2 regions of the Janthinobacterium paucivorans genome follow, and region 1 is predicted to be linked to the other one. Evidence: predicted binding sites of a transcription regulator. Region 1 holds the regulator's gene; the other holds the start of a gene.
The links. The regulator LexA, encoded in region 1, represses DNA repair genes until DNA is damaged. The targets are predictions, from matches to a motif close to ACTGTATNNNNATACAGT.

Region 2: the regulator LexA is predicted to act here: its motif matches at 4,992-5,009, upstream of ACQ4V8_RS15140 (VRR-NUC domain-containing protein).

Annotation. Positions count from the first base shown of each region.
Region 1 is NZ_JBNYXR010000001.1:394,856-402,263, forward strand. It holds gene ACQ4V8_RS01735 (SPOR domain-containing protein) at 1-307, shown strand, start outside; gene ACQ4V8_RS01740 (CvpA family protein) at 324-812, shown strand; gene purF (amidophosphoribosyltransferase) at 852-2,375, shown strand; gene ACQ4V8_RS01750 (cystathionine gamma-synthase family protein) at 2,623-3,864, shown strand; gene lexA (transcriptional repressor LexA) at 4,091-4,738, opposite strand; gene rpsF (30S ribosomal protein S6) at 5,015-5,401, shown strand; gene priB (primosomal replication protein N) at 5,422-5,730, shown strand; gene rpsR (30S ribosomal protein S18) at 5,746-6,036, shown strand; gene rplI (50S ribosomal protein L9) at 6,064-6,519, shown strand; gene ACQ4V8_RS01780 (replicative DNA helicase) at 6,654-7,408, shown strand, end outside.
Region 2 is NZ_JBNYXR010000012.1:29,253-36,660, reverse strand. It holds gene ACQ4V8_RS15155 (sensor histidine kinase) at 1-281, shown strand, start outside; gene ACQ4V8_RS15150 (LytR/AlgR family response regulator transcription factor) at 293-1,021, shown strand; gene ACQ4V8_RS15145 (ATP-dependent DNA helicase) at 1,010-3,274, opposite strand; gene ACQ4V8_RS15140 (VRR-NUC domain-containing protein) at 3,271-4,923, opposite strand; gene ACQ4V8_RS15135 (MFS transporter) at 5,224-6,441, shown strand; gene ACQ4V8_RS15130 (helix-turn-helix transcriptional regulator) at 6,438-7,067, shown strand; gene phaP (TIGR01841 family phasin) at 7,123-7,408, opposite strand, start outside.

The DNA.
Region 1 (7,408 bases):
CGCCATGGCCATTTTGGAAGGCAAGCCACTCGACAAGGCGCAAGAGAAAGCACAAGACAAGACGCACGACGCCGTCGGCGGCAAGTTCGTGCTGCAGGTGGCGGCCCTGGCGACGCAGGACAAGGTCGATGAATTGCAGGACAAGCTGCGCGAAGCGGGCATCAAGTCTTACACGCAGAAAGTAGCTAGCCCGGCGGGCGAGCGCATCCGCGTGCGCGTGGGGCCGTTCGGCAACCGTGAAGACGCCGAAAAGACCCGCGCCAAGCTGCAAAAGCTGGGCCTGGGCGGCAGCTTGGTGCCGGCGTGATGTTGCAAGGCTGAAGGTGACGATCTTCGATTATTTGGTGCTGTTCGTCCTGGTCACTTCCGTGCTGATCAGTATGATGCGCGGCCTGGTCAAGGAAATACTGTCATTGGTCAGCTGGGTCGTCGCTTTCGTCGTTGCCAACGCGTATGGTGCCAGCCTGGCGAAATTGCTGCCCGAAGCGGTGCCGGGCGAAGTCATCCGTTTGTTGCTGGCCTTTGTGCTGCTGTTCATCGGTGTGCGCATTTTGATGGGCTTGCTGTCCATGACGGTCGACGCACTGGTCAAGGTGACGGGCTTGAGCCTGGCCGACCGCACGCTGGGCAGCCTGTTCGGCGTGGCGCGCGGCCTGATGATCGTGCTGACGGCCGTCATCTTGTGCGGCATGACGTCCATACCGCAGCAGCCGTTCTGGAAAAATGCGTCGCTCAGCCCGTTCGCCGAGCAGGGCGCGCGTGCCATCAAGCCTTATCTGCCTGCCGCTTACGCGCAGCATGTGAAATTTTGAATTTTTTTTAAAATCAGTAGCACAGTTTAGGAGCACACCATGTGTGGCATCGTCGGCGTCGTTTCCCATCAACCTGTCAATCAATTGCTCTATGATGCATTGTTGCTCTTGCAACATCGTGGTCAGGATGCGGCAGGGATTGCGACTAATCACAGCAGTATGTTTTCCATGCACAAAGCCAATGGCCTCGTGCGTGACGTCTTCCGTACGCGCAACATGCGTTCGCTGCAGGGCACGACGGGCATCGGCCATTGCCGCTACCCGACGGCCGGTTCGTCGAGCGAAGAGGAAGCACAGCCGTTTTATGTCAATGCACCATTCGGCATCACCCTGGCGCACAATGGCAACCTGACCAACTGGGAACAGTTGAAACAGGAAATGTTCAAGAACGACCGCCGCCACATCAATACCGATTCCGATTCCGAAGTGCTGCTCAATGTGCTGGCGCATGAAATCCAGGAAGCGACGACGGGTCTGAATCTGGACCCGGAAGCCATCTTCAAGGCCGTCACCGTGCTGAACCGTCGCGTCAAGGGTGGCTACGCTGCCGTGGCGCAAATTGCCGGTGTGGGCTTGCTGGCTTTCCGTGACCCGCACGGCATCCGTCCTTTGTGCCTGGGCATCAATGAAACGGAACTGGGGCCTGAATACCTGATCGCTTCCGAATCCGTCGCGCTGGAAGGCATGGGTTTCCGTTTCGTGCGCGACATCGGTCCCGGCGAAGCCGTCTTCATCGATGCCGACAAGAAATTGCACAGCGCCCAGTGCGCCGACAATGCCAGCCTCAATCCTTGCGTGTTCGAATTCGTCTACCTGGCCCGTCCCGACTCCGTCATCGACGGCGCCTCGGTGTACGCCACGCGCCTGAAAATGGGTGAGTACCTGGCTGAAAAGATCCGCGCCGAACTGCCTGACGTGCATATCGATGTGGTCATGCCGATTCCCGATTCCTCGCGTCCTGCCGCCATCCAGCTGGCCCTGGCGCTGAACATCGAGTATCGCGAAGGCTTCATCAAGAACCGCTACATCGGCCGTACCTTCATCATGCCGGGCCAGGCGGCGCGCAAGAAATCGGTGCGCCAGAAGCTCAACGCTATTCCTTCCGAATTCAAGGATAAAGTAGTGCTGCTGGTCGACGATTCCATCGTGCGTGGTACCACCAGCCGTGAAATCGTGCAGATGGCGCGCGAAGCGGGGGCGACAAAAGTCATCTTCGCCTCGGCCGCGCCACCGGTGCTTTACCCGAACGTGTACGGCATCGACATGCCGACGCGCGACGAATTGATCGCCTACGGCCGCACGACGGAAGAAGTCTGCCGCGAAATCACGGCCGACTACCTGGTGTACCAGGATATCGGCGCGCTCAAGCAGGCCATTGCCGACGTCAATCCGGCGCTCACGAACTTCGAGGCTTCGTGCTTCGATGGCGTGTATGTGACGGGCGATGTGTCGCAGGAATACCTGGACCGCCTGGAATACGCGCGCCATCATCCGAAAGCAGCAGCGCCTGAAGATACGCCCCGTCCCCAGCTGAACTTGAACCTGGCAACGACAGAAGCGTAATCGCCGCCTTGCCATTAGGGTTAGACCCGTCGGGTCTGACCCTAATGCCGTTAAGTTAGTGTTAGTGATGCTATTTTTAGCCCAAGAACAAGGACTGGGGTCGGACCCTGAGGGTCCGACCCCAGCTCTTTGCCTCTGGGTTTAGCGAATTTACTGGCGCTCATAAATCAGGCCAAAACTCTTAACTGAACGGCATTAGGGTCTGCCCCCAGCTTTTGTTTAGGGTTAATAGTTTCCAGCATCCACCATGACCACCAAAAAAAACTACGGCTTTACCACCACCATCTTGCATAGCGACCGCCGCAAGGGCATCGAGCACGGCTCGCTGCACAAGCCGATACACACCTCCGTGGCGTTTGGCTACGGCGACGCGCGCCAGCTCGCTGCCGTATTCCAGGGCAAGGAACCGGGCTTCCGCTACGGTCGCCAGGGCAACCCGACGGTTTCTGCGCTGGAAGAGAAGGTCAACAAGATGGAGGACGGCGTGGCGACCCTGTGCTTCGCCACCGGCATGGGCGCCATCGGCGCCGTGGTGCAGTCTTTGCTGCGCGCGGGCGACCATGTCGTCTCATCGGCTTTCTTGTTTGGCAACAGCAACAGCCTGTGGCAAACAGCGACGGGGCAGGGTATCGCCGTGTCCTTCGTCGACGCCACCGATGTGGCCAACGTGGTGGCCGCCATCACGCCGGCGACGCGCATCGTGTTTGTGGAAACCATCGCCAATCCGCGCACGCAGATTGCCGACCTGGCGAAAATCGGCGCCCTGTGCAAGGAGCGTGGCATTTTGTACATCGTCGACAACACCATGACGACGCCCTACCTGTTCCGCCCGAAAGCGGTGGGTGCCGGTCTGGTGGTCAATGCGCTCACGAAATCCATTGGCGGCCACGGCAATGCGCTGGGCGGTAGCTTGACGGACACGGGCGTGTTCGACTGGACGCAGTATCCGAACATCTTCGAGAACTATAAAAAGGCGGCGCCGGTGCAGTGGGGCATTGCGCAAATCCGCGCCAAGGCCTTGCGCGACTTCGGCGCATCGCTGGGACCGGAAGCGGCGCACCATCTTGCCGTCGGCGCGGAAACCATGGCCTTGCGCATGGAGCGCACCTGCTCGAACGCCCGCGCGCTGGCCGGCATGTTGCAAGCCGATCCGCGCGTGGCGGCAGTGCATTACCCAGGCTTGCCGTCGCATCCGCAGCACGCGCTGGCGACGCAGCTATTCCGCAGCTATGGTTCCCTGTTCAGTTTTGAATTGAAGGACGGGATCGATTGTTTCGATTTCCTCAATCGTTTGAATCTGGCCATTCCAGCGAGCAACCTGGGCGACACGCGCACCCTGGTCATTCCCGTCGCCCATACGATCTTTTACGAGATGGGGGCCGAGCGTCGCGCCAGCATGGGCATTGCCGAGTCGCTGATCCGCGTGTCGGTGGGTATCGAGGACGAGGCCGATTTGCTCGAGGATTTCCGTAGCGCGTTGGAGCAATGATGCCCAACCAAACCTGCTGCGGGTCGGTATAGGCGGCTTGTGATGCTCACCGGCTCGGCGCCCCGTACTGAGTACGGTTCTGCTTCTTTGCCACCTCCCCCTTCCGCTCGCCACGGTTTTGTCGGACATTGAAACTTGCGTGTCCGGCATGAGAGGGGCCGCAAGCTAAAAACTGGGGTCAGACCCGGCGGGTCTGACCCCGGCATGCACTTTTACATGCGGTGGCTTAATGCCAGCTGCGCATCAAGCCTACCGCCAAACCTTCCAGCGCAAACTCATCTTCCGGCGATACAGTGATGACCTTGAAGTCGGGATTTTCCGGCAGCAGTTCGATGACGGAGCCCGTCTTCTTGTAGCGTTTGACGGTGACTTCATCGCCGATGCGGGCGACGACGATCTGGCCGTTCTTGGCGCTATCGACTTTTTTCACTGCCAGCAGATCGCCATCCATGATGCCGGCGTCGCGCATGGACCAGCCGCGCACCTTCAGCAGAAAGTCGGGCTTGGCTGAAAACAGGGCCGGGTCGACGTTGTAGCTCGCTTCCAGGTTTTCCTGCGCCAGGATGGGCGAGCCGGCCGCCACGCGGCCGATCAGGGGCAGCGACATCAGTAGCGCTGCCTGCACTTTCGAGGACAGCGCCTCGGCGGCAGCACTCGCCGCTGCACCGATCAGGCGGATGCCGCGCGAGGTGCCGGGCGAAATCTCGATCGCGCCCTTGCGGGCCAGGGCTTGCAAATGCTCTTCGGCCGCATTGGCCGATTTGAAACCCAATTCATTGGCGATTTCGGCACGGGTAGGAGGGAAGCCCGTATTTTCAATCGCATCCTTGATCAGGTTCAGGATTTGTTCTTGTCGTGCAGTCAGCTTGATCATGAGCGGTGGGTGCATACTAAAATGCTGTCTATATGAACAGTCTGTATTTTTGTACAGTATCGTCCACTATGCAAGGGGATTTCCCTTATTTGCGCCAATTTCGTGTGAAATACTGGAATGCACGGTAAAAAGCCGCTGGCTGGCCGCGTGAATGGGCCGCTTGTTGAAGCAATCATTGAAACGTTTGCAAAAGCCGGTTATAATCTTCGGCTGACCTTCCCACACCCGTCTTGACGCCGGGGTGGGCGATTATCAATCCGACCTGAAGGAGTTTGCATGCGTCATTATGAAATAGTCTTTATCGTCCATCCGGACCAAAGCGAGCAAGTGCCCGCGATGATCGAACGCTACAAAGCCAGCGTAACCACCCGCGGCGGTTCGGTTCACCGCGTGGAAGATTGGGGCCGCCGTCAAATGGCTTACTCGATCCAAAAGCTGCCTAAAGCACACTACATCTGCCTGAACATCGAATGCGACAACGAGACCCTGGTCGAGTTGGAAACAGCATTCAAATTCAATGATGCCGTGTTGCGTCACCTGACCGTTAAAATGAAGAAAGCTGAAACAGCTCCTTCGCCGATGATGAAATCGGTACAACGCGAAGACGCGGCCAAAAGCCACCGCACCGAAGCACCAGCAGCCGCTCCAGCAGCAGCAGCCTAATTGTTGACCAGGATCGTGCGCTGAACCAGCTACAAGTCACTGCCATCATTGCCGAGCGCGAAATATTGCGCTATACCCCGGCAGGGTTGCCGATTGTGAATGCAGTATTGCAACACTCTTCGCAGCAGATGGAAGCAGGAATTGCCCGTTTGACCGAGTTTGATATTGCCGCGCTAGCCGCTGGTGAAATCTCAGGCCGGTTCAGTCAGGCAAGCTTGGGCGGGGTGTATCAGTTCACGGGTTTCCTGGCCAGAAAAAGCCGCAACAGCAAGAGTTTGGTGTTTCACATCATTGATTTTAGTGCAGTCACCCCGACTAGCGCATTTTAGATACAGGAGCCTGACATGGCATTCGGTAAAAAGTTCGACAAAAATAAGCTCAAGCTTAAAGAAAAACGCAAACAGCAAAATCCGTTGTTCAAACGCAAGAAGTTCTGCCGCTTCACCGCAGCTCACGTTGAGCAAGTCGACTACAAAGACGTCGACACGCTGAAAGACTTCGTCCAAGAAAACGGCAAGATCATGCCAGCACGCCTGACCGGTACCAAAGCGCACTACCAGCGCCAAGTTGACACCGCAATCAAGCGCGCTCGCTTCCTCGCGCTGCTGCCATACACCGATCTGCACCACGCTTAATCGGTCAGATATTCCTGGAGAAGAACTATGCAAATCATTCTGTTAGAAAAAGTTGTTAACGTCGGTAACCTCGGCGAAGTCGTCAAAGTCAAAGACGGTTACGCACGTAACTTCCTGATCCCGCAACGCCTGGCACGTCGTGCTACGGCAACCGCTGTGGCTGAATTCGAAGTCAAGCGCGCCGAACTGGAAAAAGCTGCTGCCGCCAAGTTGGCCGCATCGCAAGCCCAGGGCGAAAAACTGAGCGGCCTGACCGTTCAAGTTGCTCAAAAAGCTGGCGTCGATGGCCGTCTGTTCGGTTCCGTCACCAACTTCGACATCGCTGAAGCGCTGACCAAGCAAGGTTTTGCTGTTGAAAAAGCACAAATCCGCATGCCTACCGGCCCGCTGAAGACCGTTGGCGAGCACAACGTTTCGGTTGCTCTGCACACCGACGTCGTCGTCGAAGTCGTTATCGCTGTCGTTCCAGACGCAAACGCGTAATCGTTTGCGGGCCTGGCCCGCAAGTGTGACGCTCTATGAAAAGCCGGGTTCGCCCGGCTTTTTTATGGCCTTTTTTTCGCTCAATTTCAGCCCTTTATTTTTGCCAGCACGCCGAAGCGGGTATAATTCGCGCCATGAACGTCCCCTCTGATCCGCAACTGGATTCCCTCCGTATTCCGCCGCATTCGATCGAAGCAGAACAATCCGTTATCGGTGGTCTGCTGCGCGATAATGCAGCGTATGACCGCATCGCCGACTTCATGCATGCGGAGGATTTCTATCGCTATGACCATCGCATCATCTTCGAGCAAATCGTCAAGATGATTAACGCTTCCAAGCCAGCCGATGTCATTACTGTTTTTGAAACCCTGACCCAGCTCGGCAAGGCCGATGATGTGGGCGGACTCGCGTATCTGAACGCCATGGCGCAAAATACGCCATCGGCCGCGAACATCCGGCGTTACGCCGAGATCGTGCGCGACCGCGGCGTGCTGCGCAAACTTATCACCGTCGCCGACGATATTTCCGGCACGGCCTTCAGCCCGCAAGGCAAGGAAGTCAAGCAGATGCTTGACGAGGCCGAGTCGAAGATTTTCGCCATCGCCGAAGAGGGCGCGCGCGGCGCCCAGGGCTGGACCGCTATCCAGCCCCTGCTGACGCAGGTGGTCGAGCGTATCGACGAGCTCTATAGCCGCGACAACCAGAGTGAAATCACGGGCGTGCCCACCGGTTTCATCGACCTCGACCGCATGACATCAGGTCTGCAGCCGGGCGACCTGGTCATCGTGGCGGGCCGTCCATCGATGGGTAAAACGGCGTTTTCCGTCAATATCGGCGAAAACGTTGCCATTGACAGCGGCTTGCCCGTGGCCGTGTTCTCGATGGAGAT
Region 2 (7,408 bases), on a different contig from region 1:
TGGAAAATGCTGTCAAGCATGGTATCTGCGGCTTGACGCAGGGCGGCCTGATCGAGATCGCGGTGCAGCGCGCGGGCAGCTTGCTGCACATTGCCGTGCGCAATCCGGTGGATGTGGATCAAGGACCGGCCCACGGCAAGGGCGTGGGGCTGGACAATGTGCGCCAGCGCCTGGCCAGCACCTATGGGCATGAAGCGGGCGTGCACTGGATACGGCGCAACGCGACGTTTGAAGTGACGCTATCGATGCCGGCGCAGACCGGCGACACGGAGGAAGCATGATGCAGGCAAGAATGCGGGTGGCCATCGTCGATGACGAAGCGCTGGCGCGCAGCGTGTTGCGCGAATACCTGGCGCGCCATGACGATATCGACATCGTGGCCGAATGCGCCAACGGCTTCGAAGCCGTCAAGGCCATCGCGGAGCTGGCACCGGAACTGGTGTTTCTCGACATCCAGATGCCGCGCCTCGATGGCTTTGAAGTGGCGCAGCTGATCGGCGCGAAGACCAAGCTGATCTTTGTTACGGCGTACGACCAGTATGCATTAAGGGCGTTCGAATACCACGTCTTGGACTATCTGCTCAAACCGTTCAGCGAACAGCGCTTCGAGCAGGCGCTGGCCCATGCGCGCAGCAACTGCAGCATGCCCGAGACCGTGTTGACGCTGGCGCGTGAGGCGGCCACGCGCGCCGCCCCTTTGGCCCGCGTGCTGATACGCGACGGTGCCAAGGTCCATGTGATCGCCAGCGCCCGCATCGACTATATCGAGGCGCAGGACGATTACATCAGCATCCGTTCCGAGGGCAAGTCTTACCTGAAAAGTCAGACGCTGGCGCAGCTGGAAATCCAGCTCGATCCCGCCAGGTTCGTGCGCGTGCACAGGTCGTATCTGCTCAATATCGATGGCATAGGCCGCATCGAGGCGAGCAGCAAGGATAGTCACGTAGCCATCTTGCGCGATGACACGCGCATTCCCGTGAGCAAGGCCGGGTATCAAAAACTCAAGGCATTAGTCGGCTAGCTGCACGTCCCACCAGGTCGGCAGCAATTGACGGATTTCGGGTCGGGAAAAACGGTCGTCGATCAGATAGACGACGCCCTTGTCCGACTGCGTGCGGATGACTCTGCCAGCCGCTTGCACTACTTTTTGCATGCCCGGATACAAATACGTGTAGTCGTAGCCGGCGCCGAAGATGTCGCCCATGCGCTGGCGGATCTGCTCGTTGACGGGATTGATCTGTGGCAAACCGAGGGTGGCGATGAAGGCGCCGATCAGGCGCGCGCCCGGCAAGTCGATGCCTTCGCCGAAGGCTCCGCCCAGCACGGCAAAGCCGATGCCGCGCGTGTCCAGGCCAAAGCGGCCCAGGAATTGCGCGCGGGCATTATCGTCCATGCGGCGCGGCTGCTGCCAGATGGGCACGTCGGCATGCTGCTGTGCAAACAGGCTGGCGGTCTTTTCCATGTAATCAAAACTGCTGAAGAAGGCCAGGTAGTTGCCCGGCGTTTCGGCGTACTGGCGCGCCATCAGTTGCACGATGGGCAGTAGCGAAGCGGCGCGGTGCTGGTAACGCGTGGAAATAGTGTCCGCCACGCGCACGGATAGCTGTTCCGCCTGGAAAGGCGATTCCACGTCGACCCAGGCCGTGTCGGCGGGCATGCCCAGGGTGTCGCTATAGTAATTCCACGGGCTCAGGGTGGCGGAAAACAGGGCCGTGCTGTGGCTGGCCGCGAAACGTTCCTTGAGGAAGGGCGCCGGGACGATGTTGCGAATGCAGACGGTGGAGCCAGCAGTCGATCCCGTATTTGTCTTGCTGACATCGAACAGCGAATGTGCGCCAAAGCTCTCCGCCAGGCGGTTGATCAGCAACACGTCAAAATAAAAGCGCTGCACGTCCTCATCGAGCGCTGCCGCGTGTTCGGCCTGGTAGTCGCCGATGGCCGTCGCCACACCTTGCAGGGCGCCAAAGAATTTGTCCGGCAAGTCCGCATGCACGTGGTAGTCGCCATCTTGTTCCTTGAGCAAGGTCGTCCACTGGCGCGAGAGGCGGTCCAGCGGTTTCTTCAAGGCGACAGGCGCGACCTTGCGCAACAGCTTCAGCTTGACCTGCTCCAGCTCGGCCGTATACATGCTGCGCGCGCGCGACACCATATTGTGCGCTTCGTCAACCAGCACATTGACCTTCCAGTCGTGCGCCAGGGTCATGCCGTACAGCATGGCGCTGAGATCGAAATAGTAATTGTAGTCGCCGATGACGACATCGCTCCAGCGTGCCAGCTCCATGCCCAGGTAGTAGGGGCAAACACCCTGTTGCAAGGCGATGGCGCGCACCGCTTGCTTGTCGAGGATCAAGCCGCTGGCCAGCGCGACTTCGCGCGCCAGCGGCAAGCGGTCGTAAAACCCCTGCGCCAGCGGACACGATTCGCCGTGGCAAGCCTTGTCAGGATGCTCGCAGGCGCTGTTCTTGGCGCTCAGTTCCAGCACCCGCAGGGGCAGTAGCGGCGCGCTCTCCTTGAGGATGGCGCAGGCGTCGAGCGCCATTTGCCGCCCCGGCACCTTGGCGGCCAGGAAAAACAGCTTGTCGAGGCCGTGCGCGGCCGTGGCTTTCAACATGGGGAACAGGCTGCCCACCGTCTTGCCGATACCCGTCGGCGCTTGCGCCAGCAAGCCGCAACCACGGCTGCTGGCCTTGTACATGGCCTCTGCCAGCTGGCGCTGGCCCGGACGGAAGTCGGCGTGCGGAAAGACCATGCTGGCGAGCTGCGCATCGCGGCTGGCCCGGTGCGCCATTTCCTGCTCGGCCCAGTCCAGGAAGAGGGTGCAATGCTGCTCGAAGAAAATGCGCAGCGCCTCGGCCGTGCATTCCTCGTGCATGACGCTTTCCTTTTGGCTGACGATGTCGAAATACACGAGCGCCACGCGCAGCATGGGCAGTTTCAGTTGCTGGCACAGCAAATGGCCGTAGATGCGCGCCTGCGCCCAGTGCAGCTGGCGGTGGTTGGCGGGCATGGCGTCGAGCTCGCCCCGGTAGGTCTTGATCTCTTCCAGCTGGCGCCGCGCCGGGTCGTAGCCATCGGCGCGCCCGCGCACATGCAGGGGGCCGAAGTCGCCGCAAAGGCTGATTTCCCGCTGGTAATCGTCGTCGCGTCGGCTAGTCACGGTGGCGTGGCCGGCCATGCCTTCCTGCGCCGTGGGGGCGGGCGTGAAACGCAAGTCCAGGTCGCCCACCTTGGCGGTGAATTCACACAGGGCGCGCACGGCGATCGTGTAGCTCATGGCGCGCCCTCCCATTGCAGGTAGCACACGCTGACGGGCATGGCGTGTTCGGCGCAGTACGCTATCCAGCGCAGCTGGTTGTCTTGCAGGCGGTCACCCGGACCCTTGACTTCGATCATGCGGTAGCGCTGCTCGGCCGGCCAGAACTGGATTAAATCGGGCAAGCCGCTGCGGTTGTTTTTAATATCGAGCAAGATGCGCTCAAACGCCTTCTTCAGGTGGGCCGCCGGGATGCAGGCCAGCGCCAGGTCCAGCAAGTCCTTGTCCAGCGCTTGCCAGCTGACGAAGGGCGAAACGATGCCGTGCTTGCTGGCCAAGGTGGCGCGGATGGCGGCGTGGTAACGGCCGTCGTCCAGTTGCGCCAGGCAGGCGGCAAAGTCCCGGCTGCGGCGCGCATGGAAATCGGCGCTGTGCAAGTCGGCCGGGCCACGGTGAAACGGGTGGAAAAAGGCGCCCGGTATGGCCTTGAAGATGGCCGGCCAGCACAGCAGGCCGAACAGCGAGTTGATCAGGGTGTTTTCCACGTAGTACACGGGCGCGTCGTCCTGCATCAGGTGCTGCTGCACCACGCCTTCGACGTAGCTCGCTGCGCCTGGATGCGGCAGCCGCAGATCGATGCGGTCCACGGCGGCGGCGACGTTGGCTGCCTGTTTTGCGTGGCCCAGCTTGCGCCGCAAGCGTGGCGCCATGCGTAGCAGCAATTGCTGTTCTCCTTCGCTTTCCGGCGCGGCCAGGGCCAGCGTCAGGCGTTCGTAGGCCGCTTGCGCCTGCTCATCTTTTTCCAGCACGCGGATGGCGCGCCCGCGCGCGCCCGGATAGCGGCAATCGGCGTAGGCGCGGTAGGCGGCTGGCCAGTCCTGGCATTTTTCCAGATGCTGGGCGATCTGGAAGCGCAGCTTGTCGCGCCGGCTGGCTAGCCAGGTATTGTCCGGCGATAATGGCAGCGCCGCCAGTTGCTGCAGCACTTCGTCTGCCGGCACGTCGTCGTTGTAGCGTTCGCGGCACTGGTACAGCACTTCATAGTGCTCGATATCCTGGCGCGTGCGAAAACCGCGCGACTGCGGCGAGAATTCCACTTTTTCATATTGGTACACCCCGAGGTCGGACAGCACGAATTGCGACCAGTCCTGGCGATAGTTGCCAAAATAGATCAGGCGCAGGCGGTCGCACAGCGGTTGCAGACCGATGCGGTACAGTACGTCGCCCGAGGCCGGATACCAGGCGGAAAACGGCTTAGCTTCAGCATGTTGTTCGCGCAAGGCGTCGAGTTGCTCGGCCTTGCGCGCCGTCTTCAGGGGGGCTGCAAGGCTGAAGGCTTCGGCGACTTCTGCTTTCAGCAGCAAGTCGAATACCGCATCGAGCGCAATGACGGGGTCGGCCTCCACCCATGCCAAGGCGAGCAAGGGCAGGGCGGCCGCGCGCGTGTCGCCGATTTCCGGGTAATTGAGTTTGCTGGCGCGAAATAGACAGCCTTTGCGCATGACCAGGCGCACGAACAGGGCGCGCGAGGGCTGCGGCAGTGCGCCGAATGCGGCGATGAACTGTATTTCTTCAGCGCTCAGCAGATCGGCGTAACGCGCGCCGATCCAGTGTAAGACTTCCTGGAAATTATCCAGATAGTACAAGGGATTTTCCAGGACTCTCAGCATGGGGGCGATAGGGCAACAGGGCAATAGGGCAGTGGTGCAACAGGGCAAGTTGCAAGCGGATGATTTTTACTGTGTTTATATACAGTTTAAACCTTCCGCCGCCGCTTGCCCAGCGATTTCATGTCCAGCCACCTGTACGGCAGGCAAAACAGCGCTTGTGCTTGTGATTGCTCGGGCAATGATAGCCGAGGCGATGGCATGCACGGCAGCAAAGCAATGACGGGTATAATTAATAAACATTTCAGTTTACTTATATGGCGTGGCCACGTAGGCTTGCCAGAGACAATCCGCCGAGGCCGCATGAAAAACATCATTCTCATTTGCGCCGCCTGTATGCTGGCGCTGCTATCGACCATCGGCGCCTCCCTGCCATACCCGATCTTGCCGCCCTTGTTCGCCGCCGAGGCGCCGAATGCCTTCAATCATTTCCTGGGTTTGCCGTCGAAACTGCTGTTCGGCTTGGCGCTGACCATCAATCCGCTGGGCCTGCTGATCGGCTCGGCCGTGCTGGGGCCGCTGTCGGACCGCTATGGTCGCCGTCCCTTGCTGATGCGCACGGCCGTGGGCGCCGCCATTGGCCACGCCATCACGGCATGGGCACTGGTGATCCAGTCCTATCCGCTGTTCCTGGTGGCCCGTTTCATCACGGGTTTGCTGGAAGGAAACGGCGCCGTGGCGCGCGCCATGCTGGCCGACCAGTTGACGGGGCCGCTGCGCTTGCGCGCCATGTCCTGGCTCAATGGCGCGTTTTACCTTGGTTGGCTGGTGGGCCCGATCCTGGCGGGTGCGACCCTGCATTGGGGCGTCACGGTGCCATTCTGGATCGCCGCCACCGCCCTGATGCTCGTCGCCGTGCTGGTGGCCGCCGGTTTGCCGCGCGAAACGCCTTCGCTATTGACGACCTCGTGGTGGCAGGTGGCGCGCGACCGTCATGTGCTCAATTTGCTGCGCCATGCCGAGTTGCGCACCTTGTTCATCGTGCAACTGGCGCTGACCTGCGGCGTGGCCAGTTTTTACGAGTTTTATCCGCTGTGGCTAGTCGAGATGGCCAGTTACCATGCGCAGGAGATTGCCTGGGTGAATGTAGGCCTGTGCGGCACGATGACGATCACCTCGCTGCTGGCGGGCGGTCCCAGCCGCCATGCGCCGCTGCTGCGCGCCAGCTGGTATGCGAGTGGCGTGGCGCTGGCCATCGGCGTGCTGGCGCTGGGTGATATATGGGTGGGCCTCGCCGCCATCGTGCTATTCGGCATTCCGAATGCGCTGTACAACACGGTCATCCAGGGCTGGTGCGCCGAACGCTTCAGCGTGCATGGGCAGGGCGCCGTGATGGGCTTGCTGTCCACCACCTTTTGCATTGCCAATATCGTCGTGGCCCTGAGCGGCTCGGTGCTGACGCTGATCGACACGCGGCTGATCCTCGCCGCAGGCGCCATGTCCGCCGCCTGGGCTGCCTGGCGCATGGCGGCCTGGCGCCGCCAGCTCGATGGCGCCGCCGACGCCAAGGCGGTCGCATGAGCGCCAGTACGTCCGGGCAGAGCTTGTCGCTGTTGAAGCTGCGCGGGCCGCAGACGGCGCAGCAACTGGCGCTCTTGCTCGGCATCACCTCCATGGGCGCGCGGCGCCAGCTCGAAGCGGCGCAGCAGAAGGGCCTGGTGGCCTTCGAGGACGTGGCTGACAAGGTGGGGCGCCCGGCGCGGCGCTGGGCGTTGACGCGCGAGGGCCACGCGCGCTATCCGGACCGGCATGCCGACCTGACCCTGGAATTGATCGGGCAAGTGAAAAACCTGTTCGGTGACGAGGGCCTGGATAAATTGATCGACGCGCGCGAACGCAGCAGTGTCGCCGCCTACAGCACGCTGATCGACTTGCGCCTTGCGCTGGCGCAAAGAGTGGAGATCCTGGCGCGGACGCGCGATGACGAGGGTTACATGGCCCATGCCGAGGCGCAGGACGATGGCAGTGTCTTGTTGGTGGAAAACCATTGCCCGATTTGCGCAGCGGCCACCGCATGCCAGAATTTGTGCCGCTCGGAGCTGGCCATCTTTCAGCGGGTGTTGGGGGACGATTGCATGGTGGAACGCAGTCAATATCTGCTGCAGGGCGGGCGGCGCTGCGTGTACCGGATCGTGCCGGTGAGGTGAAGCCAAGCAAAGGCTGGGGTCAGGCCCGGCGGGTCTGACCCCACATGGAGTCAACTTACTTCTTGGCAGCCTTCGGCTTGGCAGCGGGCGCCGCCTTTTCAGGCGCAGCTTGTGCGCCGGCCGTGGCCTGCGCCACTTGCGCGCTAGCCTTGGCAATTTGATCTTCCACCGTCTTCACGGCCTGTTTCGTGGCCTTGGTTACTTGTTCGTAACCGAGGAAGGCGTTGTCGATGGCAGCCTTGACGATGGCCACGGCGTTTTCCGAGCCCGGCGGCACGTTTTTCGTGACGTCATAAATCAGGGCGCTCAAATTGCTTTTTGCTTCGGCCACGTGGGCTTCT